Regions from separate parts of the Bradyrhizobium sp. A11 genome, predicted to be linked through region 1. Evidence: predicted binding sites of a transcription regulator. Region 1 holds the regulator's gene; each other region holds the start of a gene.
The links. The regulator HrcA, encoded in region 1, represses chaperone genes, less so after heat shock. The targets are predictions, from matches to a motif close to GTTAGCACTCNCNNNNNGNGAGTGCTAAC.
Positions count from the first base shown of each region.

Region 2: the regulator HrcA is predicted to act here: its motif matches at 3,488-3,516, upstream of groES (co-chaperone GroES).
Region 3: the regulator HrcA is predicted to act here: its motif matches at 5,297-5,325, upstream of WI560_RS20680 (co-chaperone GroES).

Region 1 covers NZ_CP149509.1:23,427-33,267, reverse strand. The annotation lists gene WI560_RS00180 (hypothetical protein) at 1-690, shown strand, start outside; gene pncA (bifunctional nicotinamidase/pyrazinamidase) at 957-1,679, shown strand; gene grpE (nucleotide exchange factor GrpE) at 1,827-2,444, opposite strand; gene hrcA (heat-inducible transcriptional repressor HrcA) at 2,539-3,627, opposite strand; gene rph (ribonuclease PH) at 3,795-4,508, shown strand; gene rdgB (RdgB/HAM1 family non-canonical purine NTP pyrophosphatase) at 4,520-5,155, shown strand; gene hemW (radical SAM family heme chaperone HemW) at 5,142-6,299, shown strand; gene WI560_RS00145 (penicillin-binding protein activator) at 6,416-7,648, opposite strand; gene rsmI (16S rRNA (cytidine(1402)-2'-O)-methyltransferase) at 7,987-8,949, shown strand; gene WI560_RS00135 (YraN family protein) at 8,936-9,337, shown strand; gene gshB (glutathione synthase) at 9,348-9,841, shown strand, end outside.
Region 2 covers NZ_CP149509.1:5,987,679-5,997,519, reverse strand. The annotation lists gene WI560_RS28235 (hypothetical protein) at 1-1,186, opposite strand, end outside; gene groL (chaperonin GroEL) at 1,328-2,959, opposite strand; gene groES (co-chaperone GroES) at 3,099-3,395, opposite strand; gene WI560_RS28220 (hypothetical protein) at 3,712-4,233, shown strand; gene WI560_RS28215 (protein phosphatase CheZ) at 4,395-5,180, opposite strand; gene WI560_RS28210 (L,D-transpeptidase) at 5,498-6,325, shown strand; gene WI560_RS28205 (DUF2076 domain-containing protein) at 6,398-7,219, opposite strand; gene WI560_RS28200 (ChbG/HpnK family deacetylase) at 7,345-8,190, opposite strand; gene WI560_RS28195 (glycosyltransferase family 2 protein) at 8,187-9,233, opposite strand; gene hisG (ATP phosphoribosyltransferase) at 9,335-9,841, opposite strand, start outside.
Region 3 covers NZ_CP149509.1:4,401,095-4,410,935, forward strand. The annotation lists gene WI560_RS20645 (transglutaminase family protein) at 1-113, shown strand, start outside; gene WI560_RS20650 (carboxymuconolactone decarboxylase family protein) at 177-584, shown strand; gene WI560_RS20655 (proteasome-type protease) at 809-1,567, shown strand; gene WI560_RS20660 (SDR family oxidoreductase) at 1,592-2,350, shown strand; gene WI560_RS20665 (NupC/NupG family nucleoside CNT transporter) at 2,645-3,895, shown strand; gene WI560_RS20670 (cupin domain-containing protein) at 4,037-4,549, opposite strand; gene WI560_RS20675 (usg protein) at 4,701-4,988, opposite strand; gene WI560_RS20680 (co-chaperone GroES) at 5,368-5,682, shown strand; partial or broken gene groL (chaperonin GroEL) at 5,728-7,367, shown strand; gene lepB (signal peptidase I) at 7,513-8,259, opposite strand; gene WI560_RS20695 (LysR family transcriptional regulator) at 8,388-9,227, opposite strand; gene WI560_RS20700 (cysteine hydrolase family protein) at 9,358-9,841, shown strand, end outside.

The sequences.
Region 1 (9,841 bases):
GGCGTCAAGCAGGACAAGGTCGAGACCCCCGCCGGCCTTGCCTATTTCACCACCGAGACCGGCAAGGCCGGCGACACCCCGGTGAAGCGCTACTCGATGATCGTGCCGGGCGCCGGCTTCTCGGGCTATGTCGCGGTCCAGGTCCCGGAGAATGCGACCAAGATCTACACCGACGAGGCGGTGCGGCAGATGTTCGCGACCGCCACCACCCGCAGGCAAGTCTCGGCCGAGGAACAGATCGCGCTGATGCCGTTCAAGATCACCGATCTCGCCGACTTCAAGGACATCCGCACGCTGGCGCCGGGCGCCAGCATTATCCTCGCCGACGGCAATGAGAGCGCAGGCTATGAATCGAAGCCGTTCATGATCCTCGGCCTGATCGCCGCCACTCCGCAAGCCGCCGAGGACCGCGCCCGCTTCGCCCAGGAGGCCGCGCTGCAGATCCCCGGCGTGCGCGAATCCCGCGTCACCATGTCGGAGCCGATCCGCATCAACGGCCAGCAAGGCTTCGAGACCCGAATCGACGGCGTCAGCGGCAAGGACAAGACGCCGGTGACCGTGGTGCAGTGGATCCGCTTCTCGAGCGGCGGCGCTTCGCTGCGCATCATCGCCAGCGCCCCGCGCGACCAGTGGCAGGCCGCCTTCACCCGCTTCCGCGCCGTGCGCGACGGGATTCAGCCGAAGGGTTGAGGCGGTCCCACAGATTCACTGTCGTCCCTGCGAACGTAAGGGACCCGTACCGCGTGATCTCGCGGTTTGGTTGGTGGCAATACCGGCAAGAGCTTTCGCCAGACACCTCCCTGTGGTTATAGGTCTCCGCGTTCGCGGGGACGACAGCGATGTTGGGGCTGCACGCCCAACCCCTCACCAGTCCCGGCCGCATTTTCGGGCTTCTGTTCGTATACGAACGGAACTAGGCTTCGCTCCCGTTGGATCACCTTTATGGGAGGCGAACGATGCTGGATCGGCGACAAGTCTTGGCAATGCTTGGAACGACGGCCCTGGCGACGCTGGCGCCGAGTGCACTCTTTGCAGCGGCACCGATCAAACCTGACGAGACCTCCGCGCTGCTCGTGATCGACGTGCAGAACTGCTTCCTGCCGGGCGGCAGCCTCGCCGTGAAGGACGGCGAGCAGGTGGTGCCCGTCATCAACAAGATATCGAAGGCGTTTGCGAACGTGGTGATGACGCAGGACTGGCACACGCCGGGCCACGTTTCGTTTGCCTCGGTCCACTCCGGCAAGAAGCCGTTCGAGACCGTCGACCTTCCCTACGGCAAGCAGGTGCTGTGGCCCGACCATTGCGTGCAGGGCACCGACGGCGCGGCGCTGTCCAAGGACCTCGCGATTCCTCACGCCGAGCTCATCATCCGCAAGGGTTTTCACAAGAACGTCGACAGCTATTCGGCCTTCCTCGAGGCCGACGGCAAGACCTCGACAGGCCTTGCCGGATATCTGAAGGGACGCAAGATCAGGCGCGTCTTCGTCGCAGGGCTCGCGACGGATTTCTGTGTCGCCTGGACCGCGCTCGATGCGCGCAAGGCGGGCTTCGAGGTCTATGTGGTGGAAGACGCCTGCCGCGGCATCGACACCCAGGGCTCGCTCGCCAAGGCGTGGGCCGATATGGCCAAGGCCCGCGTGAAGCGGATCCAGTCGAGCGATATTGCGGTGAGCGCGTAAGCGACACACAACACTGCAAGACCCTCGTCCTGAGGAGCGCGCTGCTTCGCGCGCGTCTCGAAGGACGAAGGCTCCCGCTGCGGCACCTTGGCCTTCATGGTGGAGACGCCGCGCAAGTGCGCGGCTCCTCACCATGAGGGTTGAAACTCAGTTCGGCGCGCTGCTCGATTCGTTGTTGTTCGCCGCGGCCGCTGGCTTTGCGCCGCCCTTGGCGACGCCGACCAGAGCCGGGCGCAGCACGCGCTCGCCGATGGTGTAGCCGGCCTGCATGATCTGCACCACGGTGCCCGACGGCACCGACGGATCGGGCACTTCGTACATCGCCTGGTGGAAGTTCGGGTCGAACTTCTGGCCCTGCGGATCGAGCTTCTTCACGCCGTGCTTTTCCAACGCGCTATGCAGCGCGCGCTCGGTGAGCTCGACGCCCTCGATCAACGAGGTCAGGCCGGGATCGGCGGTGGCACGCGCCTCGGCCGGAACGGCGTCGAGCGCGCGTTGAAGATTGTCGGCGATATCGAGCACGTCGCGGGCAAAGCCGGTGATGCCGTAGAGGCGGGCGTCGGCGACTTCCTTGGTGGTGCGCTTGCGCAGATTCTCCATCTCGGCCAGCGTCCGCAGCATGCGATCGCGCGCCTCGGCGACCTCCTTCTGCAGGGTCTCGACCGAGCCGGGCTCGGGATCGTCGGGCATGATGTAGGGCTTTGACGCCACGGGCTCGCCAGTCGGCGCGGCCGCGTCTTCGGGTTGCCGGTCTCGATCGGTCATCGGCTAATCTCGAACTCGTTTCCAGGGATTGTTGGCCCGCATATCGTGCTTTGAGCCGCGAAAATCAAGCGCCCGTGATCGGCGGAAAGGCCGGTCAGCCCCCCAAAAGGCGGCTGACGATGCGGGCGGCATAGTCCACCGTCGGGATCACGCGGGCATAATTCAGCCGCGTCGGGCCGATCACCCCGAGGACGCCGACGATGTGACCGGCGGCATCCCGATAGGGCGCAATAATGGTGGAGGACCCCGACAGCGAGAACAGCTTGTTCTCGCTGCCGATGAAGATGCGCACGCCCTCGGCCGTCTCGGCCCGGCCGAGCAGATCGATCACGCCGCGCTTGGTCTCGAGATCGTCGAACAACAGGCGCACCCGCTCCAGATCCTCCAACGCGTGCAGATCTTCGAGCAGATTGGCATGGCCGCGCACGATGAGCTGGCGGTCCTCGTTCTCGCCGCCGGACCAGCTGGCGATTCCGGCGGAAATCACCTTCTGTGCGAGCTGGTCGAGCTCGGCGCGGGCCTCGGCCAGCGCCGTCTCGAGCTCGAGCCGCGCCTCGGCCAGGGTGCGGCCGCGGATTCGCGCATTGAGGAAATTGCCGGCTTCGGTGATCGCCGAGGAGGGAACTCCAGGGGGCAGCGTCAGCACACGGTTCTCGACCTGACCGTCCTCGCCGACGAGGATGACCAAGGCTTTCTCCGGTTCCAGGCGGACAAATTCGATGTGCTTGAGCCGTGCATTGGACTTTGGCGTTAGCACTACCGCCGCGGCTCGCGTCAGTCCGGACAGCCGCGTCAGCGCCTGGTCCAGCGCCGCCTCGACCGAGTGGGCCTGGCCTACGGACGTGAGCTGGCTCTGGATCGACTGGCGTTCGGCCTCGTTGAGGTCGCCGACCTGCATCAAGGCATCGACGAAGAAGCGCAGGCCGAGTTCCGTCGGCAGCCGGCCGGCGGAGGTGTGCGGCGCATAGATCAGGCCGAGCTGTTCCAGATCGGCCATGACGTTGCGGACCGAGGCCGGCGACAGCGGCATCGCGATCAGGCGCGAGATATTGCGCGAGCCCACGGGCTCACCGGTCGCGAGGTAACTTTCGACAATTTGACGAAAGATATCGCGGGAACGCTCGTTGAGCTGGGCGAGGCCTGCGCGCGGCGCGATCAGATGGATCGGATCGTGATGGGCCACAGCGGTAACTCCTCTCAGATCCTCATAATTTGTCCATCCCGGGCGCTTCTGACAAGCGTGGCGTTTGCCGGCCCGGAATCAGGGGCCGAATAAGGCCTTGCCGCCCACCTTCGCCCCACCTACAAGCACCGCCAACAGCCTTTCCCGTGAGTTTTGGAGGATTTCCCATGCGGCCAAGCCGCCGTGCGCCCGACGAATTGCGCCCCGTGACGCTGGAGCGCGGCGTGGTCAAATATGCGGAAGGCTCCTGCCTGGTGAAATTCGGCGACACCCATGTGCTGGTCACCGCCACGCTGGAGGACCGCCTGCCGCCGTGGCTGAAGGGCCAGGGCCGCGGCTGGGTCACCGCCGAATACGGCATGCTGCCGCGCGCGACCTCCGAACGCACCCGCCGCGAGGCCGCCGCCGGCAAGCAGAGCGGCCGCACCGTCGAGATCCAGCGCCTGATCGGCCGCTCGCTGCGCACCATCGTCGACCTCGAGGCGCTCGGCGAGCGCCAGATCACGGTCGATTGCGACGTGCTGCAGGCCGACGGCGGCACGCGCACGGCCTCGATTACCGGCGCCTGGGTCGCGCTCGCCGACTGCGTCAACTGGATGAAGGCGCGCAACATGATCAAGGCCAACGTCATGCGCGACAACGTCGCCGCGATCTCCTGCGGCATCTACAACGGCACGCCGGTGCTCGACCTCGACTACGCCGAGGATTCGGAAGCCCAGACCGACGCCAATTTCGTCATGACCGGCGACGGCCGCATCATCGAGGTGCAGGGCACGGCGGAACGCGAACCGTTCACGGAAGCCGAGTTCCTGGCGCTGATGGCGTTGGCGCGCAAGGGCGTCGCGCGCCTCGTGGACTTGCAGAAACTGGCTGTCGCGTAGTCAATAGGCCCATGCACCGCCGAATCACCGGAAAGCTCGTCATCGCCACCCACAATCCCGGCAAGCTGGCCGAGATGCGGGAGCTGCTCGCGCCCCACGGCGTCGAGGCGGTGTCGGCCGGCGAGCTCGGCCTCGCCGAGCCGGAGGAGACCGGCAACGATTTCCGCAGCAACGCCGCGATCAAGGCGATCGCGGCGGCGCAGGCGACCAGGCTGCCCGCCTTCGCCGACGATTCCGGCATCGTGGTCGACGCGCTCGACGGCGCGCCCGGCATCTACAGCGCGCGCTGGGCCGGTCCGGCCAAGGACTTCAACGCGGCGATGGCGCAGATCGAGCGCCTGTTGCAGGAGCGCGGCGCCAACACGGCGGACCGCCGCAGAGCGCATTTCGTCTCCGCGCTCTGCGTGGCCTGGCCCGACCATCACCTCGAACAGGTCGAGGCGCGCGTTGACGGCACCCTGGTCTGGCCGCCGCGCGGCAATGCCGGCTTCGGCTACGATCCGATGTTCCTGCCCGATGGCCACGACCGCACCTTCGGCGAGATGGAGAGCATCGAGAAGCACGGCCTGCCGCCGCTCGGTCTCGGCCTGTCGCACCGCGCCCGCGCCTTCGTGAAACTGGCGGAGATCTGCCTTGAGCCGCGCTAAGGAAGCCGCCTTCGGCGTCTACGTGCACTGGCCGTTCTGCCTGTCGAAGTGCCCCTATTGCGACTTCAACAGCCATGTCCGCCACGCCGCGATCGACGAAGCGCGCTTTGCCTCCGCGTTCGCGCGCGAAATCGCAACAACCGCGGCGCGTGCGCCCGGGCGCGAGGTCACCTCGATCTTCCTTGGCGGCGGCACGCCGTCCCTGATGCAGCCCGCAACGGTCGGCGCGGTGCTCGATGCGATCGGCAAGCACTGGACCGTCGCGAGCGACGTCGAAGTCACGCTCGAAGCCAACCCGACCAGCGTCGAGGCCACGCGCTTTGCCGGCTATCGCAGCGCCGGCGTCAACCGCGTCTCGCTCGGCGTGCAGGCGCTCGATGACGCCTCGCTGAAGGCGCTGGGACGCCTGCACAGCGCGCGCGAGGCGCTCGATGCCGTCGCCATCGCGCGCCGCTCGTTCGACCGTTATTCGTTCGACCTGATCTATGCCCGCCCCGACCAGACGCCGGCGATGTGGGCCGATGAGCTGCGCCTCGCCATCAATGAAGCGGCCGAGCATCTGTCGCTCTATCAACTGACGATCGAGGAAGGCACGCCGTTCTTCGGCCTGCACCAGGCCGGCAAGTTGAAGACGCCGGATGAAGCGGTCGCGCGCGCGCTCTATGACGTCACGCAGGAGACCTGCGACAAGCTTGGGCTGCCCGCTTACGAGATCTCCAACCACGCGCGGCGCGGCGCCGAGTGCCGGCACAATCTGGTGTATTGGCGCGGCGAGGAATATGCCGGCGTCGGCCCCGGCGCGCATGGCCGCCTCGACATCGACGGTGTCAGACACGCGACCGCCACCGAGAAGCGTCCCGAAGCCTGGCTGATGCGGGTCGAGACCAATGGCCATGGCATCGTCACCGACGATCTCCTCAACAGCGAGGAACGCGCCGACGAATTTCTGCTGATGGGGTTGCGGCTCGCCGAAGGCATCGACCCCGAGCGCTACAAGGCGCTGTCCGGCCGTCCGCTCGACCCCAAGCGCATCGCGCTGCTGCGTGAAGAAGGCGCGATCATTGTGGATGCGACGGGCCGCTTGCGCGTGACCAGCAGCGGATTCCCGGTGCTCGATGCGGTGGTCGCGGATCTGGCGGCATAACGGAATCTTGCAGGGTGGGTAAAGGCGCACTTGCGCCGTGCCCACCATCTCACTCGATCGCAAAAAATGCGTGGGCACGCTTCGCTTTGCCCACCCTACGGCACCGTCGTCGGGAGCTACGCTCCAAAGCTCTTCGGCGAGCCTGCAACGGCAACGCCGCCGCCTTGCGTCACCTTCATCACCGCAAGACCGCGTTCGTTGGTGCCGTCGGCGCGGAAGCGGAACAGGCCGTCGATGCCGGCGAAGCCTGAGGGATTGGTGAGCACGTCGGGCGAGAACCGTGTAGTGCCTTGCGTGCGCGCGAGCGCGGCGACGAGAGCGACGGCGTCGTAGGCGAGCGTCGCGGTGCGGATCGGCTCGGCGCCGTATTTGGTGCGGTAGCGGCCGGAGAAAGCGCGGAAGCCGGCCGGGTCGGGCGCAGCGTAAAGGCCCCCCTGGAGCGCGGCGCTGGCATAGACGCGCGGATTGTCCCACAGGCCGGTGCCGAGCAGCTGAATGTTGCGCAGGTTCGCGCCCGCGGCCGTCATGGCATCCGCGACTGACACGACGGCATCGCCGTCATCGGCAATGAACAGCGCGTCCGCGCTGCCGAGCTGCTGTGCCACGGTGCGCGCCGGCGTGGCGCGGTCGGCGCCGTATCGCTCGAAAGCGACGATGCGTCCGCCACGGCGCGGCGCCGCCGCCTTCACCGCGGCCTCGACGACATTGCCATAGGCGTTGTCGGGCACCATCACCGCGAAGGAGCGCTTTCCGATGCTGGCGGAATATTCGACGATGCGATTGACGTCGGACTCCGGCAGGAACGAGAGCAGATAGACGCCGCGGCCGGCGATGCTGGAATCGGTCGAGAAGGCGATGACGGAAATGCCGCGCGTGCGCGCGACCTGCGCCACCGCCGGCACCGATTGCGCGAACAGCGGCCCGAGGATGATCTCGGCGCCTTCGTCGACCGCCTGCTGCGCGCCGGCCTGGGCGCCTTGCGGGCTGCCGTTGTCGTCCTTGATCAGAAGCTGGATGTTCGGGTTCTGGAACTCGGCCAGCGCCATTTCGGCGGCGTTGCGCATGGATTGCGCGGCAAGGCCGGCATTGCCGGCCGCGGAGAGCGGCAGAATCACGGCGACCTTGACCCCGCCGGTTCCGGCGGTCGTCGCCTGCTGCGGCGGACCGGCCGGCTGGGCCGGCGGTGCCGAACTCGAGAACGGGTTTGAGAACTGGCTGAGGCTCTGCTGCACGCCGGCACAGGCCGACAGCAGGGGCGCGCCGAGCAACAGGCCGAGCGCGCTCCGGCGGGTCGCCCCCGACATCAGGGACCCCGGAATGGGAGACTTGGGAAAACGCGGGCCCACCATGGCAGCTTCTCTTCTGACCCGCCATCGCCGGCCGGTCATGATCTTCCTTCCACGGCGCAGGCCGCGGATTCAGGCATATTGTCGGCAAATAGTTAACCAAAACAAAAGGATAATAACCGCTTAACGCGGCCGCCTTCGTGTCCCGGCAGCTGTTCGCCGTCGCTCACCCAGCATCAAGGCGGAGTTTCCGTCGCGAATATGGCGCGAGGCCCCTCACTCCCTCCCGACGTGATCCCGACCGATCACATTCCCGTCCGTTCCCAGCCCCTCATCTCGGCACGATCTTTTTCGGCGAGCCGGTTCCCAGCCTTAGCGATCGTGCCTAAGTTGACTTCATTATGCGCGCAAAGCCGGCCCCGATAAATACGTCTGAAGCTCAAGAGGCCGCCTCGCGCGGTTTCTCCATCGATGCCCATCGGCTCACGGCGCCGAAGGCGGCACCGGGCCTGCATCTGGTCGCAACCCCGATCGGCAATCTCGGTGACATCACGCTGCGGGCGCTGCAGACCCTCGCCGGCGTCGATGTCATCGCCTGCGAGGACACAAGAATCACCCGGCGCCTGACCGAGCGCTACGCCATCGCGGCGCAGCTCAAGCAATATCACGAGCACAATGCGGAAGCCGCCCGTCCAAAAATCCTGGAGGCGCTCGCGGCCGGCGGCTCGGTCGCGCTGGTCTCGGATGCCGGCACGCCTCTGATCTCCGATCCCGGCTTCAAGCTGGTGCGCGAGGTCTGCGCCGCCGGCCACTCCGTGCACGCGCTGCCGGGCCCGTCCTCCGTCCTCGCCGCGCTGTCGGTGGCGGCGCTGCCGACCGACCGCTTCTTCTTCGAGGGGTTCCTGCCGGCGAAGTCCGCCGCGCGCCGCGCCCGCCTGGCCGAGCTCGCGCGCATCGACGCGACGCTGGTGATGTTCGAGTCCGGAAACCGGATGCAGGCGACCTTGACCGATCTCGCCGAGATCATGGGTGAGCGGGACGCCGCAGTCTGCCGCGAGCTGACCAAGCTGCACGAGGAGGTCAGACGCGCCCCCCTCGCCGAGCTGGCGCGGCAGGCGGACGCGCCGGAGACGCGCGGCGAGTTCGTCCTGGTGATCGGCCCGCCGCCCGCGGATGCCGAGGTCCTGACGATGGATGCGCTCGATGGTCTCCTGCGCGAGCAGCTGGCCGCGCACAGCGTCAAGGATGCCGTGGCGCATGCCGTCGCGCTCTCGGGCCGGCCGCGCCGCGAGGTCTATGCCCGCGCGCTCGAGCTCGCCAAGACTCTGCACAAGCATTCGCGGGGCGGCGATGGCGAAGACTGAGATCCCCAGGGAACCAAAGGTCGCCTCGCCCGAACGCGTCGCCGCGTTCCACACCGGCATCTCCGCGGAAAGCCGCGCTGCCGCCTTTCTCATGGCCAAGGGCTATCGCATCCTGGCCAAGCGCTACCGCACGGCGCATGGCGAGATCGACATCGTGGCGCGCCGCCGCAACCTGATCGCGTTCGTCGAGGTCAAGGCGCGCGCGACGCTGGACGATGCCGCCTTTGCCGTGACGCCGCGCCAGCAGCAGCGCATCATCGATGCCGCGCAAGGCTGGCTCGTCGCGCATCCCGAGCATGCCGAATTCGAATTGCGATTCGACGCCATGCTGATTGCGCCGCGCTCACTTCCGCGCCATGTGTTGGCGGCATTCGACGCCTCGACCTGAAAGGCAGACCATGAAACTGAACGTCGCCGTCCAGATGGACCCCATCGCCCGAATCAACATCAAGGGCGATTCCACCTTCGCGCTGCTGCTGGAGGCGCAGAAGCGCGGCCATGGGCTGTCCTATTACACGCCCGACAAGCTCTCGATGGTCGGCGAGGAGATCGTGGCCCCCGTTCACCTCCTGACCGTGCGCGACGAGCCCGGCAACCACTTCACGCTCGGGGAGCCCAGGCGCGAGGCGCTGAACGGCTTCGACGTGGTGCTGCTGCGCCAGGATCCGCCGTTCGACCTCGCCTACATCACCTCGACGCATCTTCTCGAGCGCATCCATCCGAAGACCCTGGTGGTCAACGATCCCGCCTCGGTCCGCAACGCACCGGAAAAGCTGTTCGTGATGAACTTTCCGCAGCTGATGCCGCCGACGCTGATCTCGCGCGACGTCGATGAGATCAACGCGTTTCGCGACAAGCATGGTGCCGTCGTGATGAAGCCGCTGCACGGCCA
Region 2 (9,841 bases), 940 kb from region 1:
CCCAGCGCTGACCCCTGAGCTCCTTCGCCAGCGCCTCGATCGAGCCGTTGTCGTCGGGCAGATCGCCTTCTTCGTCCAGGCTCGCATCATCGGAGAGCTTGAGCTTAGGCCCGCTGCTCTCGTCGGCCGTCGTCGTGGCGGGGCTGCCGATCCACAGCATGAGCTTGTCGGTGGCGCCCGGCCTGTCCGGCGAGACCAGCCCGGCGACCTCGATCGTGTCGGTCAACTCGAGCGCCGGAAAATCCTGGTTCGGCCGCTTGAACACCAGCATGAGCTTGCCCGTGGCGGAGTTGAAGCTCTGCGAGACCGGCTTTGCCGCGAGCGTCCGGCTCAGGACGTTCGAGACGGCCGCCGCCAGCTTGTTGCGGTTGATCCTGTCGCCCTCGCGCCAGTCGGCCGCGGGAAAGCGGATGGTGCGGTCCATCTCGGTCATGCCGGCGGTCCACCCTGCGGCCGTGACGCCGGGCATCGCCTTGAACTTCGCCAGCAGCGCGGCGGCGCGCTCGGGATCGACCGACATGTTGAGGGTCTGCTCGCCGGCGCGCAGCGCGTCGCAGCCGACATTGAGGCTGGCCAGCGTCACCTCGACCTCCTGGCCCTTCAGGCTCTTCAGGAAGTCGGTCGCGGCCTCGAGCTTGACCTTGACCGCGATCGCCTCCGGCGAAACGTCGGTGAAATCCTTCGGCTGCGGCGTGATGCCGTCGTCGGAGGTCTGGTTGTCCAGGAATTCCCTCTCGCTGAGATCGGAATTGTCGGGCGAGGTGACCTCGGTCACCGCCTGGCCGATGCTGATCTGGCCGCGAAACTCGAAGGTGTCTCCGCTCTGCTTGCGCAGCAGCTTGACGCTGACGGGCGCCTTCTCATTGACGCTCTGCGTGGTGCCGGTCAGCGTCTGGCCCGCGACCTGGAGATTGACGACGAAGCGGTCCTTGCGGTCGGAATTCCTCGCGATCGGGTAACAGACGTCGAGCACGGCCGCGGTGACCGTCTTGCCCTGGCGCGTCTCCTTCAGGATCACGTCGGCATTGCCGTCCATCAACCCGTCGAGGGAGGTGAAATAGCGCGTCTCCACGCCGCCGGGCGCCGTGGCCTTGGGCGACAGCTTCATCTGGGCGGAGGCGACCTCGGGTGCAGCCGCAAGCAGAGCCGCCAGGACAATCGTCAGACAAACCGGAAGCGCGCGCATCGCGAAAATCCCTGATCAAGAATCGGCGCGCCACCGTAGTGGGTTTTGGCCGTCGGTTGAATCGGAAAGCTGAAGGCAGGATCGGCAAAAAAGAAGGCCGCCCGGAGGCGGCCTTCACAACGCTGTAATGGAAGGACGGAGTTAGAAGCCGCCCATGCCGCCGCCGGCGGGCATCGCGGGCGGGGCTTCCTTCTTCGGCGTCTCGGCGACCATGGCCTCGGTGGTCACCAGCAGGCCGGCCACGGAGGAGGCGTCCTGCAGCGCGGTGCGCACCACCTTGGCGGGATCGATGATGCCCTTCTCGACCATGTCGACATAGTCCTCGTTCTGGGCGTCGAAGCCGAAGGTCTCGGACTTGTTCTCGAGGATCTTGCCGACCACGATCGAGCCTTCCACGCCGGCATTCTCGGCGATCTGGCGGATCGGAGCTTCGAGCGCCTTCAGCACGATGTTGATGCCGGCCTGGACGTCGTCATTGTCGTTGGAGAGGCGGCCGACGGCCTTCTTGGCACGGAGCAGCGCGACGCCGCCGCCGGGGACGATGCCTTCCTGCACCGCGGCGCGGGTGGCGTTGAGGGCGTCCTCGACGCGGTCCTTCTTCTCCTTGACCTCGATCTCGGTCGCGCCGCCGACGCGGATCACCGCGACTCCGCCCGCGAGCTTGGCGAGGCGCTCCTGGAGCTTCTCGCGGTCGTAGTCCGAGGTGGTCTCCTCGATCTGGGCCTTGATCTGGCCGACGCGGGCCTCGATGTCGGGCTTCTTGCCGGCGCCGTTCACGATGGTGGTGTTCTCCTTGTCGATCACCACCTTCTTGGCGCGGCCCAGCATCTTGACCGTGACGTTCTCGAGCTTCATGCCGAGGTCTTCGGAGATCAGCTGGCCGCCGGTCAGGATCGCGATATCCTCGAGCATGGCCTTGCGGCGGTCGCCGAAGCCCGGCGCCTTGACGGCGGCAACCTTGAGGCCGCCGCGCAGACGGTTGACGACCAGGGTGGCCAGCGCCTCGCCCTCGACGTCCTCCGCGATGATGACGAGCGGCTTGCCCGACTGCACCACCGCTTCCAGCACCGGCAGCATGGCCTGCAGGCCCGAGAGCTTCTTCTCGTGCAGGAGGATGTAGGCGTCCTCGAGCTCGGCGGTCATCTTCTCGGGGTTGGTGACGAAGTAGGGGCTGAGATAGCCGCGGTCGAACTTCATGCCCTCGACGATGTCGACTTCGGTGTCGAGCGACTTGTTCTCCTCGACGGTGATGACGCCCTCGTTGCCGACCTTCTGCATCGCCTGGGCGATCATCTTGCCGATGGCGGCATCGCCGTTGGCCGAGATGGTGCCGACCTGGGCGACCTCGGAGGAGGCGGCGACCGGCTTGGCGCGCTTCTCGATGTCCTTGACGACGGCCGCCACGGCGCTGTCGATGCCGCGCTTGAGGTCCATCGGGTTCATGCCGGCGGCAACCGCCTTGGCGCCTTCGCGCACGATGGCCTGGGCCAGCACGGTCGCGGTGGTGGTGCCGTCGCCGGCAAGGTCGTTGGTCTTGGAGGCGACCTCGCGCACCATCTGGGCGCCCATGTTCTCGAACTTGTCCTCGAGCTCGATCTCCTTGGCGACGGTGACGCCGTCCTTGGTGATGCGGGGCGCGCCGAACGACTTCTCGATGACGACGTTGCGGCCCTTCGGGCCGAGCGTCACCTTGACGGCGTTGGCGAGAATGTCGACGCCGCGCAGCATGCGATCGCGCGCGTCTCCGGAAAACTTGACCTCTTTGGCAGCCATTTCTGCAATCCCTCGTGTTTCGTGATGTGTCTGCCGCTCGTTCGTCGCATCGCTTCCGGGGTCGAACCCGGCGGAATGATGGATGCCCGGATCGCGTGGATCCGGGCACGACATTCAGCGGCTGTTCAGGCGGATGGACTTAGGCCAGCACGCCCATGATGTCCGACTCCTTCATGATCAGGAGCTCTTCGTTGTCGATCTTGACCTCGGTGCCCGACCACTTGCCGAACAGCACGCGGTCGCCGACCTTGAGGTCGATCGGGGTCAGCTTGCCGGTCTCGTCGCGGCCGCCCGGGCCGACGGCGACGACCTCGCCCTGGGACGGCTTTTCCTTGGCGGTGTCCGGAATGATGATGCCGCCCTTGGTCTTTTCCTCGGCGTCGATACGTTTGACCACGACACGGTCATGCAGCGGACGAAATTTGGATTTAGCCATGACGTTTCCCTTTGGAGGCTCGCTTCGGAAGTAGTGGAAGTGGGTGCGGCGGCGCTTCCGTCCATCCCCTATCCCGAAGATCGAACGGCGCGCTTAGCAATCGGGCTTTCCGAGTGCTAATAGTGGGCTCGGAAATATGGCTTGGCCGCGATCCTGTCAAGCAAAGGTGGTTAAGCGATTGGTGAGGCGGATATAGGATGGTGGCATTGGAAACTTGTTCGGGGCGCCGACCTGTCAAAGGACGTCATTGCTCCGGCAGCTTTTTTGCGCTTGGCTGCAGGAGGGGTGCGGCCATGGTCTTGCTCGGGGGAATGCCATGATCAGTTCAGCTCACGCGCGCGCGGTTGCCAATCTGGCGGCCGCCTCTTGTCTGGCGCTGTTGCTGGGCGCCTGTGGCGGCGGCATGAGCCTGCCGTCCTTCTCGTCGTCCCCGCCGCCGCCTGAGGCGGAGCCGGGCGTCGCCCCGGAAATGCCTGCGACCATTCGCGCCGACGAGATCGTGGGCCGCTGGGGTCTGGCCTCGTTCCAGAACCCGGCCGACCGCGCCCGCACCGAGGCGGCCGCCCGGGCCCAGTGCAAGAATCCCTACGTGATCACCGCCGGTTCCTCCGGCGGCGTGATCATGCATCTGGCCGACCAGGCGACGCCCCAGGAGCTGCGGCTGAAGGGCTCGCCGAGCGGCAAGAACTACATCGGACCGGCGGGGCCGACCCCGGGCGACCAGGACCGCGAAATCATCTCCTTCGACGGCCGCGTCCTGATCACCCGCTTCATCGACAAGGACGCCGCCACCCGTTACGGCAACATGGTCTACGTCCGCTGCGCACCGAGGGCGTAGTCTCTCCGTCATTCCGGGGCGGTCCGCAGGACCGAACCCGGAATCTCGAGATTCCGGGCTCGCGCTTCGCGTGCCCCGGAATGACGAGGTGAAACAGAATCTCAAAACAAAAAAACGCCGGCCCAGGGGCCGGCGTCTTGTTTTCTGCCTGTCGCGTCCGCTCAGTCGAACAGCGCGTCGATGTCGTCCTGCGAGGCGTGACCGACGTCGCCGTTGAGCTTCGGGCCGTTGAGAAGCTTTTCGTCCTCGCTGCGATTGTCCACATGCGCCGGCACGTGGGACTTGATCGCGTCGACGCCGCCCCAGATGTCCATCATCGCATTGATGTGCTGCTCGATGAACTTCATCGTGGTCATGACCTTGCTGATGCGCTGGCCGGTCAGGTCCTGGAAGTTGCAGGCTTCGAAGATCGAGATGACGCGTTCCTGGATGTCGTCGGCGAGCCGCTTCTGCTGGTCGATCGAGTCCACCTTGGACATCGCGCTGGCGGCCTGGTCGATCGATTCCGCGGCTTCGAGGATCTGCTGCGTCGCCTGCTCGGTGCCGCCGACCACCGCGCCGAGCTCGCCATTGACCTTGGCCATCTCGCCGCCGTCGAAGCTCTTGCCGTGCAGCGTCGCGATTTCGCGCTTGGTGCGGTCGATGGCGTCGTGGATGAGGTCGAGCTCGACCTTCAGCTTCTCGCACTGCTCGATCTGGGCCCGATAGGTCTCGAGCATCGTGCGAGCCTCGGAAAGCTCGTGGGCGGTGGAGGCGTCGATCGCCGCCATGGCCGCGCTACCGGACAGCGGGGCCGCCGTTACGCCCTTCGCCATCTGCGCGCGGATCGCGCGTAGCTCGGCCATGATCTCGCTATGCATCGGGATTGCCTCTTCGGTTACGTCCAAAATCGGCATCTCGCCACCAGCGATATCCTCGACGCGAAAACGTTTGCGGTGAACAGCCATCAGGATACTCCCCCCACCTCACACACGCGTCTTTGTAGGCAGAAGCGATTTAACACGAAGTTCACAGCCGGAACTGTTGTGCGGGCGTCGCGCGCCGCGTTGCAAAGAAGCGATTAACCATGGCCGTGCCGCGTTCATCGAAAATAAACGCTGATCGCCAAATTGCCGCTGCGCTCGCGACGTGGTGAATCCAAACGCGCCTTCCGTTTACCAAACAAAACGGCTTTTGCCTTTTATTGACCACGTCGAAGGGCGCGGATCAGCCACCGGCTCTCCACGACGCATGTGATCTAGACGAAACAGTACAGAGTACGTCGATGTTCAAGAAAATGTCTGTCGCGCTGCTCGGCAGCGCTTGCACCTTCATGGCTTGCGCGAGCGACGCCAGCGCCTTCGACAACAGCGTGCCGAACGATCCGCCTGCGGTGCTTTATGCGCCGCAGCTGCCGCCGGCGCCGGTGCGCGTCGCCTCCAATTCGAACATGGGCGGCGGCTTCATCGAATTCCTGTTCGGCGACGGTCCCGGCCGCGGTCCGGCCTACGCGCCCGAGCGGCCGGTGTATCAGCAGCAGCCGGCCTATTACGATCAGCGCCGCCTGCCGCCGATGGGCGAGCCGCAGATGCAGGGTGGGTATCAACAGGGCGGATATCAGCAGGGCGCGCTCCAGCAGGACGCGGTCGATCCGCGGCAGCGCCAGCTCGATCCGAAATTCGAGAAACAACTCGTTGACTATAGCGGCAAGGAAAGTCCCGGCACGATCGTGGTCGATACCCCGAACAAGTTCCTCTACCTCGTCGAGGGCAACGGCCGGGCGATGCGCTACGGCATCGGTGTGGGGCGTCCCGGCTTCACCTGGTCGGGCGTGAAGTCGATCACGGCCAAGCGCGAATGGCCGGACTGGACGCCGCCGGCCGAGATGCTGGCGCGCCGGCCGGATCTGCCCCGGCACATGGAAGGCGGCCCGGAAAATCCGCTCGGCGCCCGCGCGATGTATCTGGGCTCGACGCTCTACCGCATCCACGGCTCCAACGAGCCCTGGACCATCGGCACCAACGTCTCCTCCGGCTGCATCCGCATGCGCAACGAGGACGTCATCGATCTCTATGGCCGCGTCAATGTCGGCACCAAGGTCGTGGTGTTGTGATCGCCTGAGGTGCGAAATGAAAACGGCCGCCATCCGGGCGGCCGTCTTTGCTTGCGCGGCTATCGAGCGACGTCACGCGTAGTCGCTGCCGCCGTCGTCGTCGCCGTCGCCGCCGAAATCGCTGTCGTCGGCCATATCCATGTTGTCGCCGCCGTTGTCGTAATTCCGGTCGTTGTCATTGCTCCGGTCGTCGTTCGACGCCTGGTCGAAGAGGCCCTGGCGGGAATCCCGGTTCGAGCCGATGTCGTTGAGGCCGGCATCGCGCGCGAGCGATCCGTCGGATTGGTCGCTGCCGCCCCAGGGACTTCCACCGGCGCTGCGGTCGCCGAGCGAATTGCCGTCGCCGAAGCCCTGCTGGTGCGATCCGCCGCCCATCATGCCGCGGATGCTGGAGAGCAAGAGCGAGCCGCCGACGACGCCAGCTGCGGCCGCCGCGGCGGTGCCCAGGAACGAGCCGCCGCCACCGCCGCCCACGGGCGGGGCACCGTAACCTTGCCCCGGACCTTGTCCGTAAGGCGGCGCGCCGTAGCCGGGTTGGGTCTGCATCGCCTGTCCGGTGTTCCACGTCGGCCGCGAGTCGCGCGGCGGCACGTTCGGAACCGAGCCGCGCGAGGGGCCGCCGCCGAACAGCGTGTCACGCATGGTGTCGAGGAAGCCGCCGGACTGTGCCTGTTCGGGCGCGTGGGCCGCTTCCAGCTCCTGGATGCGGGCATTCGCGCGCTTCAATGCCTCGTCCTGCACCAGCGTGGTCTGCACCAGCGCATAGACCGCGCCGGGCGCCTTGCGCAGGCCATCGGAGATCGCGGCGATCGCATCGGGATCGCGGGGTGCATTTTCCAGCTTTGAGAGCCGGTCGAAAAGGTCGTCGACGAGCTGGCGTTCCTGCGGCGTCATGATCAGTCTCCCTCGCGCAAAACAAGCGCGAGCCAGATGTAGGGTTCCATTGTGGCCCCAACAGTGCCGGCCGGATTAAATTTCGGTATGCGACAAGCTGCCCCGCGGCCTGCCTTCCGCCGTTTTCACCCCAGCGTGGCGCGGCTGTCCGCCAGCAAGCGCGCGAAGGCGTCGCTCGCGAGATAGGCGTGCTCCCGCTCCCGGACATCCGTCATCGGGTCGAGGCCGGCAAGGACATCGTCGACGAAGCCGGGATGGCACATTACGAGGCCGCCGTCGGGGAGGCCTTGCAGGAATTGCCGCATCAGCGCGCCGAAATCGGCCGCCCGCGTGAAATCATAGGCGCCGGCAAAGGCGGGATTGAAGCTGAGGCCGGCGTTGCCGGCGCGGCGGCGGAATTGCGCGCTGAGACCGTCGAGCACCATGGCCTTTGGCGTGGCCAGCCGCTGCCTCAGCGGAAGATTGCGGCCGCCCTGGCGGACCCAGGCGTTTGGCGCAGCCTCGGCCACCGCATCGACGAAGCCGTCGCGCACCTGCGGAAAGAGCTGCACATGCTGGTGACCGTCGACGAAGTCGGGGGCGCGGCCGAACGCGTCCATGAAGGCGGCGAGCTGCGCCTTCACCTCATTGCGGACGAATTCGCGGTCGAGCCGCCGTAAGACGCCCGCGCGCAACAGCTTCGGAAACGGCATGAACATGTCGCCGTCCAAGGGGCGGAAATGCATGGTGAGCGGCCGGAACGGCGCCGACAGCGTCACGTGCAATCCGATCCCGCAGCGCGGGCTCGCAGTCGCGGCGGCCTGGAGCGCTGCGACCTCGCTGCGCGCGATCGCAGGTCCCACCATCATCACAGAGGTGGCGTTGAGGCGCCCGCGTTCGATCAGGTCGCGGATGGCGCGGTTGACGCCCGGGCTGATGCCGTAATCGTCGGCGCAGAGCCAGATCTGTCGCGCCGGCGCAGCCGCGCTCATTCGGCCGCCGTCCTCTTGGCATCGTCGTCGGCCTTGCCCGCCTCGAAATGCTTCTCGCTGTGCTCGGCGACGAAGTAGATCGGGCGCGCCTTCAGCTCGGAGAGGATCTTGCCGATATATTCGCCGACGATGCCGATCATGATGAGCTGCACGCCGCCGATCGTCATCAGGCCGATCACGAGCGAAGGATAGCCGGGCACCTGCTTGCCGGTCGTGAGCACCTCCCAGAGGATCGAAAGGCCGAACAGGAAGGCGCCACCGGCGAGAATGACGCCGAAAAGGCTGGCGAACCGCAAGGGCGCCACCGAAAACGAGGTCAGGCCCTCGATCGACAGGCCGAGCAGGCTTGCGGCGTTGAAGGTGGTGACGCCATGGGCGCGCGCCGCCGGCTCGTAATCGACCCGGATCTGGCGGAATCCGATCCAGCTGGCGAGGCCTTTGAAGAAGCGGTTGCGCTCGGGCAATTGCCTGAGCGCGGCGACAGCGCGCGGGGAGAGCAGGCGGAAGTCGCCGGCGTCCTCGGGAATCTTCTGCCGTGCGCCCCAATTGATCAGCGCATAGAAGCCGTGCACGGCGAGGCGGCGCAGGAAGGTCTCGTTGTCGCGATGCGCCTTGGCGGTGTAGACGACGTCATAGCCGTCTTCGATCCAGTGCCGCACCAGCTGCTCGATCAGGGCTGGCGGATGCTGGCCGTCACCGTCCATGAACATGACGGCGCCGAGCCGGGCATGGTCGAGGCCGGCCATCAGCGCCGCCTCCTTGCCGAAATTGCGCGACAGCGACACCACCTGGACGTCGATCGCATCGGCCGGCAGGCTACGGGCGATCGCCAAGGTCGCATCCTTGCTGCCGTCGTCGACATAAACGATCTCGCAAGACAGCCGATAGCGCTCCCGCAGGGTTTTCGCGAGATCGCAGATTCGCTGATGCAGGCCGGCGAGGCCTGCCGCCTCGTTGTAGACGGGGACGACAATCGACAGCCCCTTCGCGGCGGCGGTGCTCGCGGTGGTCGTCATGCCTGATACGTCAGAGCCCAGCATCATCGGTCGAGGTTCCAGAGGCGTTCAAAGTCATCTCAACAGCATATGGTAGCTGCCGCTTGCTGTCGCAAAGCTGAACGGAAAAGCCGAACCGGCCCTGGGGCTCACCGCCGCAGGAACGTCTCGAGCTTCGCGAACAGCGGGTTCTCCCGGTCGAACACGTAGTCCAGCGAGACCACCGAGACGGTCTCGGCGCCATGCTCGCGCAGGAAGCTCGCCAGCGCATAGAGCTGCCCCGGCGGGCAGTGCAACGTCAGCATGCCTGACGAGGTCGGCCCGCCGAACGGAGCCTCGACGCCGAACCGGCTATGGGCTTCGCCGAGCAGGGCGGCGTCGCATTGCCGGAAGCGGGTGCGGACCTCGCGGTATTTGTTGGCCCGCGCCCTTGCGGCGATGTGATCGAGGATGATGCGTGCGGTCTCCCGTGCCTGCGGCGACCAGTCGGCTTCCTTCGAGGCGACCAGATTGGCCTGGCTGCGCAGGATCACGCCGTCGTCGAGCACCCGCAAGCCGTTGGCGGCGAGCGTCGCGCCGGTCGTGGTGATGTCGACGATCAGTTCGGCGCTGCCGGCCGCAGGGGCGCCTTCGGTCGCGCCGGCGCTTTCGACGAT
Region 3 (9,841 bases), 2.5 Mb from region 1:
CGGTGCGCGGCACCCGCTACGGCGGCGGCACGGAGACGCTGACGGTGGCCGTAAAGGTCGAGCAGGCCGGCCGCGGCGGGCCGTCGCAATCGCAATCCCAGCGGCAGGGCTAGCCGCAGCCGTCGGATCGCATCAGCCATGCTACACTCGCCGGACCAGCCCTCCGCGAGGTACCCATGGCCACTGTAAAACTGCTTTCGGACGATGAGCTCTCCCCTGAAGCGCGCGCCGTCTTCGACGATATCCGCAAGGTGCGGAAGTCGGACTTCGTCAACAATTTCTGGCGCGCGCTGGCGCATGATCCGAAGACGCTGCGGCGGACCTGGGAGAGCATCAAGGAGGTGATGGCGCCCGGCGCGCTCGATCCCAAGGTGAAGGAAATGCTTTACGTGGCGGTTTCGATCGCGCATGGCTGCAGCTATTGCATTCATTCGCACACCGCCGCTGCACGCGCCAAGGGCATGAGCGAGGCCGAATATGCCGAGATGCTCGCCATTGTCGGCATGGCCGCGGAGACCAACCGCCTGGTGACGGCGCTCGGCGTGCCCGTAGACGAGGCGTTTCTGGTGGATGCAGCGGATTGAACGGCGGGCCGGTCGCAGAGCGCACCTATCATTCCGGGGCGCGACGAAGTCGCGAGCCCGGAATCCATTCCTCCGCCGACCCTGCCGCCTGATGGATTCTCAGGTGCGCAATTGCGCACCGTAGTTCGCGCTACGCGCGCCCCGGAATGACGGCCGGAATCGGGGGTTTCATGCCTCCTTGAAATTGGCTAGTAATTCCGCGCAAACGCGTTCGGGGAGTGGAAATGACCTATTGCTGCGGAATCCTGGTTCGGGACGGTCTGGTGATGATCGCCGACACCCGCACCAATGCCGGCCTCGACAACGTCTCCACGTTCCGCAAGCTCCACATCTTCTCCAAGCCCGGCGAGCGCATCATGGCGATCGCCAGCGCGGGCAACCTCGCCATCAGCCAGTCGGTGCTCTCCACGCTGACCGAAGGCCTGGAGGACCCCAACACGGGCGAGCTCGAGACGCTGATGAACGCGCCGACGATGTTCCAGGCCGCCCAGCGCATCGGCCGGGCGATCCGGGCGGTGCACGCCACCGAAGGCCCTGCCTTGAAGTCCGAGGACGTGTCTTTCGACGTCTCCTTCCTGTTCGGCGGCCAGATCAAGGGCTCGCGGATGCGCCTGTTCATGGTCTACACCGCCGGAAATTTCATCGAGTGCACCACCGACACGCCCTATTTGCAGATCGGCGAGCACAAATACGGCAAGCCGGTGCTCGACCGCGCCATGCATTACGACGTCGAGCTCTACGAGGCGCTGAAGACCGGCTTGATCTCGATGGACTCGACGATGCGCTCCAATCTCGGTGTCGGCCTGCCCATCGACGTGCTGGTGGTGCGCTCGGACGCCTGCGAGGCCGACCTCAACCACCGCATCGAAGCGGGCGAGCCCTATTTCCACGACCTGCGCTCGCGCTGGTCGGCGGCGCTGCGCGCAGCGCATCAGAACATTCCGCGGCCGCCCTACAAGAACGAAAAAGAACCGAAAACCTGACAACATGAGCAAAGGCAGGAAACGATGAGTGAAGCAAAAAAGATCGCAGTGGTGACGGGCGCCGGCACCGGCGTCGGGCGCGCGGCCTCGCTCGCGCTGATGAATACCGGCTTCACCGTCGTGCTCACCGGGCGCCGGCTCGACATGCTTGAGGAGACCGCAAAGCTCGGCCCGGCAGGAAAAAGCCTGTGCGTCACCGCCGACATGACCAAGCCGGATTCCATCGCCGCGCTGTTCGACAAGGTGAAGGCGACCTATGGCCGGCTCGACGTACTTTTCAACAATGCCGGCATGGGCGCGCCCGCCGTGCCGTTCGAGGATCTCAGCCTCGAGCAATGGCAGGCGGTGGTGAACACCAACCTCACCGGGCCGTTCCTGTGCACCCAGCACGCCTTCCGCATCATGAAGGACCAAAACCCGCGCGGCGGCCGCATCATCAACAACGGCTCGATCTCGGCGCATGCGCCGCGGCCGTTTTCGGCCGCCTACACCTCGACCAAGCACGCCATCACCGGCCTGACCAAGGCCAGCAATCTCGATGGCCGCATGTACGACATCGCGGTCGGCCAGGTCGACATCGGCAATGCCGCGACCCCGATGACCGATCGCATGGTCAACGGCCCTGGCGTGCTGCAGCCGGACGGCACCACCAAGCACGAACCGCGCATGGACGCCAAGGCGGTCGGCGACGCCGTGGCCTATATGGCCGGCCTGCCGCTCGATGCCAACGTGCTGACCATGACGGTGATGGCGACCAAGATGCCGTTCGTCGGACGGGGCTGACACGTCGAGCGAAGCGCGTTACGAAACCCACGATCTCGTGCCCCGGACGCGGCGCAGCGCTCCTTCGGCGTTGCGCTGCAGAGCCGGAGCCCATGCTGCGGCTCGCGAAGCGAAGCTGGGTCCCGGCTCTGCGCCGCAACGCTGACGCGTTGCAGCTTGTCCGGGACACGCGACCATCTCGACTTCAAACTCTCCACCTGACGCTGGCTCGGGACAGCTTCCTCCAGGGCCACCACGACGGCATTGCCTTTGCAAGGCCGGTGCGGCCATAATCGCCGAGGGTTCGGGGACATCATGCTGCGGCTGCAATCGGCACTCGGCATCTTCGCATTGCTGTTGATCGCCTTCGCATTGGCAGAGAACCGGCGCGCCGTGTCGCTGCGCCAGGCGGCGATCGGCCTCTTCATCACCTTCGCCACCGCGATCGTGCTGCTGAAGCTGCCGATCGTCGCGCACGCCTTCGGCACCATCAATGACGCGGTCGGTGCGATCTCCGCGGCCTCGCGCGCCGGGTCCGCCTTCGTGTTCGGCTATATCGGCGGCGGGCCCCTGCCCTTCGACGTCAAGGTGCCGGGGGCAGATTTCATCCTGGCGTTCCAGGCGCTGCCGATCGTTCTGGTCATGAGCGTGCTGACGACGCTGCTGTTCTACTGGCGCGTGCTGCCGCCGATCGTGCGCGGCATGGCCTGGCTGCTGGAGCGGACGCTCGGCGTCGGCGGCGCGGTGGGCCTGTCGACCGCCGCCAACGTCTTTCTCGGCATGGTCGAGGCCCCGCTGTTCGTGCGGCCCTACCTCAAGCAGATGACGCGCAGCGAATTGTTCCTGGTGATGACCGGCGGCATGGCGGGCATCGCCGGCACCGTGCTGGTGCTCTATGCAACGCTGCTGGCGCCCCTCATCCCCGACGCCGCCGCGCATTTCGTCATCGCCTCGGTTCTGGGCGCACCCGCCGCGATCCTCGTCAGCCTGATCATGGTGCCTGAAATCTCGGACCGGCGCACCGGCGGCGCGCTTGAAGATCCCGAAATGGAAATGTCCGGCCCGATGGACGCGATCGTGAAAGGCACCACCGCCGGCCTCGAGCTGCTGCTCAACATCGTCGCCATGCTGCTGGTGCTGGTGGCGCTGGTCTATCTCGTCAACGCCATGCTCGGACTGCTGCCTCACATCGGCGGGGCCGCGATCTCCTTGCAACGACTGCTCGGCCTGGTGATGGCGCCGGTGTGCTGGCTGATGGGATTGCCGTGGGATCAGGCGGTCACCGCCGGCAGCCTGATGGGCACCAAGACCGTGCTCAACGAATTGATCGCCTATGTCGACTTCTCGAAGCTGCCGCCCGGCGCGCTCGATCCGCGCTCGCGCCTGATCATGCTCTACGCGATGTGCGGCTTCGCCAATTTCGCCAGCCTCGGCATCATGGTCGGCGGCCTGGGGGTCATGGCGCCGGAGCGGCGCGAGGAGATCAACGCGCTCGGGCTGAAGTCGATCGTGTCGGGGACGCTGACCACGTGCTTGATGGGCGCGGTGGTGGGGGTGGTGGCTTAGACTATCTCCACCGGCCGTCATTCCGGGGCGCGACGAAGTCGCGAACCCGGAATCCATTCTTCCACCGTCTCCGCCGCCTGATGGATTCTCAGGTGCGCAATTGCGCACCGTAGCTCGCGCTACGCGCGCCCCGGAATGACATCAGGCCTTCAACTCCACCGTCTTGAATTCCGCCGGCAGGATCACCTCCAGCAGCTCGACGTCGTCGGAGTAATCCAGGATCATGTGCTTGATCTTCGGCGGCTGGGTCCAGGCGCTGCCTTCCTTCATCAGCGTCTCGCCCTGCCCGTCCATGTAGGTCTTCACCCAGCCCTTGAGCACGTAGACCATCTGGAATTCGACGTCGTGGAAGTGCAGCTTGGAGACCTCGGCGGGATTGCAGGGGCCCTGCAGGCGGATGACATGCGCCTGCGCGAGACCGTGGGTCGCCTCGGCAATGCCGAGGTCGCGGTATTTCGCGTAGGCGCGCAGGCCGTCGGCCCTAAAGTCTTCCTCGCGGTGATGGCTGATGGCGATGCGTTGCCGCGGGCGCGCGGGCTTTTTCGAAGCCAGAGCCGCCGGCTGCTTGACCGGCACGCGCACAGCGGCCTTGGCGCTGCTTCGCTTCTGGGCAACGGCCTGCACTGCACCGCGCGATTTGGTCTTCGTGGCCATTGGGTGCCTCCCCTGTTGTTATTTTGAGAGGCTAGCACGGAAACGGGTCTCGTGGCGTGCGCAAAGCGAGGCGTACCCACCGTTGAGGATCGCGAGAGATCGCGGGCACGGCGCGCACGCGCCTTTGCCCGCTCTCTGCACCGTCTCCGTTTCAATGCAGCCGGAACACGCCGTCCACGGCGCGCAGCTCGGCCGGCTTGATCAGCTTGGAATGCGCCACGGTGACCGAATGGAGGGGGCCGTCGAGCTTCTCCTGCCAGAACGCCAGGAAATCCTTCAGCGCCGGGAATTTCGGAAACATGTCGTAGTTCTGCCAGACGTAGGTCTGAAGCAGCGAGGGATGATCCGGCATCCGATAGAGGATCTGTGCCGTCGTCAGCCCGTAACCCAGCATCTGTTTCCGGAAATCCTCGGAAACGGCCCCATTCCGCAGTCCCATGCCAAACCTCCTTTGCAGGAGCGCATTCGAGGGGCGGCTTGGTCGGTGTGCGCCTTACGAGCCACCCGGTACTGATGCGCTCACATGAGAGAAATGTGACGCAAACTGACAATTCATCTCAAGCCCAAAAGTTTAACAAGCTGTTGAAATTCAACGCGTTAGCAGCAGAGAACACTCCGTGCTAATACGGGCGCGAGGCTCGGTTAACGATGGCGAGAGAAGCTGGCAATCCGCGCTTCCGAGTGCTGATTTTTTTGCTACAAACCCTTGCCCCCGCAAAATTCCTGTCCTATTTCAGCTCCGCGTGTGCTAGCACTCACGGGCACCGACTGCTAACAATCTCAAAACCTCAACCCGAGCAAATGCTTAGGAGGACTGCATGAAATTCCGTCCGCTTCACGACCGCGTCGTGGTCAAGCGCATCGACGCAGAAGAGAAGACCGCTGGCGGCATCATCATTCCCGACACTGCCAAGGAAAAGCCCTCCCAGGGCGAAGTCGTCGCCGTTGGTCCCGGTGGCCGCGACGAAGCCGGCAAGCTGATCCCGATCGACCTCAAGGTCGGCGACCGCGTGCTGTTCGGCAAGTGGTCCGGCACCGAGGTCAAGATCGACGGCCAGGACCTGCTGATCATGAAGGAGAGCGACGTGATGGGCGTTCTCGAAGTCAGCGAGTCCAAGAAGAAGGCGGCTTAAGAGCCCCTCTCTCCCTCCAGTCAAACATCTCAAGGAAAAACCCACATGGCAGCCAAAGAAGTCAAATTCTCGGTTGATGCGCGCGACAAGATGCTGCGCGGCGTCGACATCCTCGCCAACGCGGTGAAGGTCACGCTCGGCCCGAAGGGCCGCAACGTCGTGCTCGACAAGTCGTTCGGCGCTCCCCGCATCACCAAGGACGGCGTCACCGTCGCCAAGGAGATCGAGCTCGAGGACAAGTTCGAGAACATGGGCGCGCAGATGGTGCGCGAAGTCGCCTCCAAGTCCGCTGACGCGGCCGGCGACGGCACCACCACCGCCACCGTACTGGCCCAGGCCATCGTGCGCGAAGGCGCCAAGTCGGTCGCCGCCGGCATGAACCCGATGGACCTCAAGCGCGGTATCGACCTTGCGGTCGAGGCCGTGGTTGCGGACCTCCAGAAGAACTCCAAGAAGGTCACCTCGAACGACGAGATCGCCCAGGTCGGCACCATCTCGGCCAACGGCGACCAGGAGATCGGCAAGTTCCTCTCCGACGCCATGAAGAAGGTCGGCAACGAGGGTGTCATCACCGTCGAGGAAGCCAAGTCGCTCGAGACCGAGCTCGACGTCGTCGAGGGCATGCAGTTCGACCGCGGCTACATCTCGCCGTACTTCGTCACCAACGCCGACAAGATGCGCGTTGAGATGGACGACGCCTACATCCTCATCAACGAGAAGAAGCTCTCCTCGCTGAACGAGCTGCTGCCGCTGCTCGAGGCCGTGGTGCAGACCGGCAAGCCGCTGGTCATCGTCGCCGAGGACGTCGAAGGCGAGGCGCTCGCGACCCTGGTCGTGAACCGCCTGCGCGGCGGCCTCAAGGTCGCTGCCGTCAAGGCTCCGGGCTTCGGCGATCGCCGCAAGGCCATGCTGCAGGACATCGCGATCCTGACCGGCGGCCAGGCGATCTCGGAAGACCTCGGCATCAAGCTCGAGAACGTCACGCTCAACATGCTCGGTCGCGCCAAGAAGGTGATGATCGACAAGGAGAACACCACGATCGTCAACGGCGCCGGCAAGAAGGCCGACATCGAGGCGCGCGTGGCCCAGATCAAGGCGCAGATCGAGGAGACCACCTCGGACTACGACCGCGAGAAGCTCCAGGAGCGTCTGGCCAAGCTCGCTGGCGGCGTCGCGGTGATCCGCGTCGGCGGCGCGACCGAGGTCGAGGTGAAGGAGCGCAAGGATCGCGTTGATGACGCGATGCATGCGACCCGTGCGGCTGTCGAGGAAGGCATCGTCCCGGGCGGCGGCGTCGCCCTGCTCCGTGCTTCCGAGCAGCTCAAGGGCCTGCGCACCAAGAACGACGACCAGAAGACCGGCGTCGAGATCGTGCGCAAGGCGCTGTCGGCTCCCGCCCGCCAGATCGCGATCAACGCCGGTGAAGACGGCTCGGTGATCGTCGGCAAGATCCTGGAGAACAAGCCTACGCTTACGGCTTCGACTCCCAGACCGGCGAATATGGCGACCTCGTCAAGAAGGGCATCATCGACCCGACCAAGGTGGTCCGCACCGCGATCCAGAACGCAGCCTCGGTTGCCGCGCTCCTGATCACCACGGAAGCCATGGTCGCCGAGCTGCCCAAGAAGGGCGGCGCCGGCCCGGCAATGCCCCCCGGCGGCGGCATGGGCGGCATGGACTTCTGATCCGGCCGTTCAGGCAAGATGCGAAATGCGAAACCCCGGCAGCGATGCCGGGGTTTTTGCTTGTGGCAAACTCTCTCCCGTTGTCATTCCGGGGCGCGCCCTCTTGGGCGCGAGCCCGGAATGACAGGGGGAGAGGGCCTTCCCCTCACTCCACCTTGCCCATCCGCTCGAAGCGCGGCTCGCCGTCCTCGTCGAGGGACCAGAAGATCCGCGTGACCTTGCCGATCAAATTGTCCATCGGCACGAAACCGAACGTCGACATGCGGCTGTCGGTGGAATTGTCGCGGTTGTCGCCGAGCACGAAGAAGTGGCCCGGCGGCACGGTGAAGACGGCGGTATTGTCCAGGAAACCGTCGTCGTCGCAATCGATGGTGACATAGAACGCGCCGCTCGGCAGCGTCTCGCGCCAGCGCTTGACCTTCGCCTCGTCGTCGCCGCCACAGGCTGAGCCGGCGGGCTTCGCCTCCAGGGCGACGCGCGTCACCGGACGGTCGTTGAGGACGAGCCGGCCCTGCCGCATCTGGATGCGGTCGCCGGGCAGCCCGACCACGCGCTTGACGTAGTCGACCGAATTGTCCTTCGCCGTCCGGAACACGACGATGTCGCCGTATTCCGGGTCGGCGGCAAGGACGCGGCCCGAGATCCAGGATGGCGCGAACGGGAGGGAATAGCGGCCGTAGCCATAGGCATATTTCGCGGCGAAGACGTAGTCGCCGACCAGCAGCGTCGGCGCCATCGAACCCGAGGGGATGCTGAACGGCTGGTACACGACGAAGCGAAACAGGAGCAGCGGCGACCACAGTACCGGGACCAGCAGGATCAGGATGAGAATCGCCTTCCATTCCCGCGACTGGGCTCGCGAAGGCCGCATGGTTTGCGAAAGACTGGTCATGTGCTTGCCCCGGTCAGGTCTCCTCACGAGATTACGCAACCTTGGCGCGCACGTAATCCCTGCTCCGTGATCTTGGTCGCGCCTCGCGCGCACCTCGTTCAATGCGAAGGCCTTGAACGTCGCCGCCGTCAGAGCTGCGGGACGTCCTTGAAGCAGTGCCTGACCCAGTCGATCGTCACGCGGGTCGCTGCGTCGCGCTTGAGATGGTTCTGCACCAGGAGCCAGACGTCGCGCCGTTTCGACAACAGCGTGGCACGCAGGCCGCGGTCGGCGAGCAGCGCGGTGCAGCTGTGCTCGGGAAGCACGCCGACGGCCTGGTGTGACTGGATCATGGTCCGGATGATCCGGACATTGTCGGTGATGCAGCGCACGTTCGTCAGCCGCTTCGCGCGCAGGAATTGCGCCTCCGGAATGCTGTCCAGCTCGTCCGGATAGACGCAGGCGATCGGCTCGCCGCCGGAGCGGTCGGCGGGCTCGAAGAAATACAGCCTGACATCGCCGAGCTTGGAGATGGTGAAGTCGCCCTTCTCCGGCTTGCGCAGGCGGATGGCGAGGTCGGCCTGCCAGCGCGAGAACTTGACGTTGCCGCTGGAGGTGAGGAATTGCAGGGTCAGGCCGGGATGATCGCGCAGGAAGCTGCTGGCCCGCGGCGCCAGCAGCTCTTCGGCGACTGCGTTGGTCGAGGCGATGCGCAGGCGCCCGACCGGGCCCACCTGACTCTCCTTGATGCGATCGATCGCGGCGGCGTGGGCGGCCATCGCCCCGACATGTTCGAGTACCGTCTCGCAATGGCGCGTCGGCCGCCGCAGCCCGTCCACCGCATCGAACAGCGGCACGCCGAGATCGCGCTGGATCCGCGCCAGTCGGCGGCCGACCGTGGTCTCGTCGATGCGCAGCCGCGCGCTGGCGCCGGCATAAGTGCCCTCGTCCCTCACCGCGGCAATAATGCGAAGATCGTCCCAATTCATTGCGGCGAGCCTAGCAGGCGATGCCGCGCCCTGCAAATTCGCAGCCGTAAGCTGCAATAGTCCTGCACAATGGCAGGCCGGCGCCGCGCTAATGTCGCGCCATCCGCTATCCCCTTAAGGCCTAACCCGCATGACTGCTCCGAAGACCCTGCTCGAACTCGCCGGCGCCGATCTCGATCCGCCGAAGCTCCACGAGGCCTGCCTCGTGCTGATCGACATCCAGAACGAATATTGCGCCGGTCCGCTGGCCCTGCCCGATGCGCAACCCGCGATCGCCGCGGCGGCGCGCCTGCTGGCGCGGGCACGGGAGAGCGGCGCCGCGATCTTCCATGTCGCGCACAAGGGCCGCGCCGGCGGCCTGTTCGACCGCGAGGCCGCGCGCGGCGCGATCGTCGAGCGCCTGACACCGCTTGCGAGCGAGCCGGTGATCGAGAAAGCGCTGCCGAACTCGTTCGCCGGCACCGATCTGCAAGCGCGCCTTGCCGCAACCGGGCGCAAGAACATCGTGCTGGCCGGCTTCATGACCCACATGTGCGTCTCCTCGACCGCCCGCGCCGCGCTCGATCTCGGCCTGCGCACGACGATCGCCGCCGATGCCTGTGCCACCCGCGACC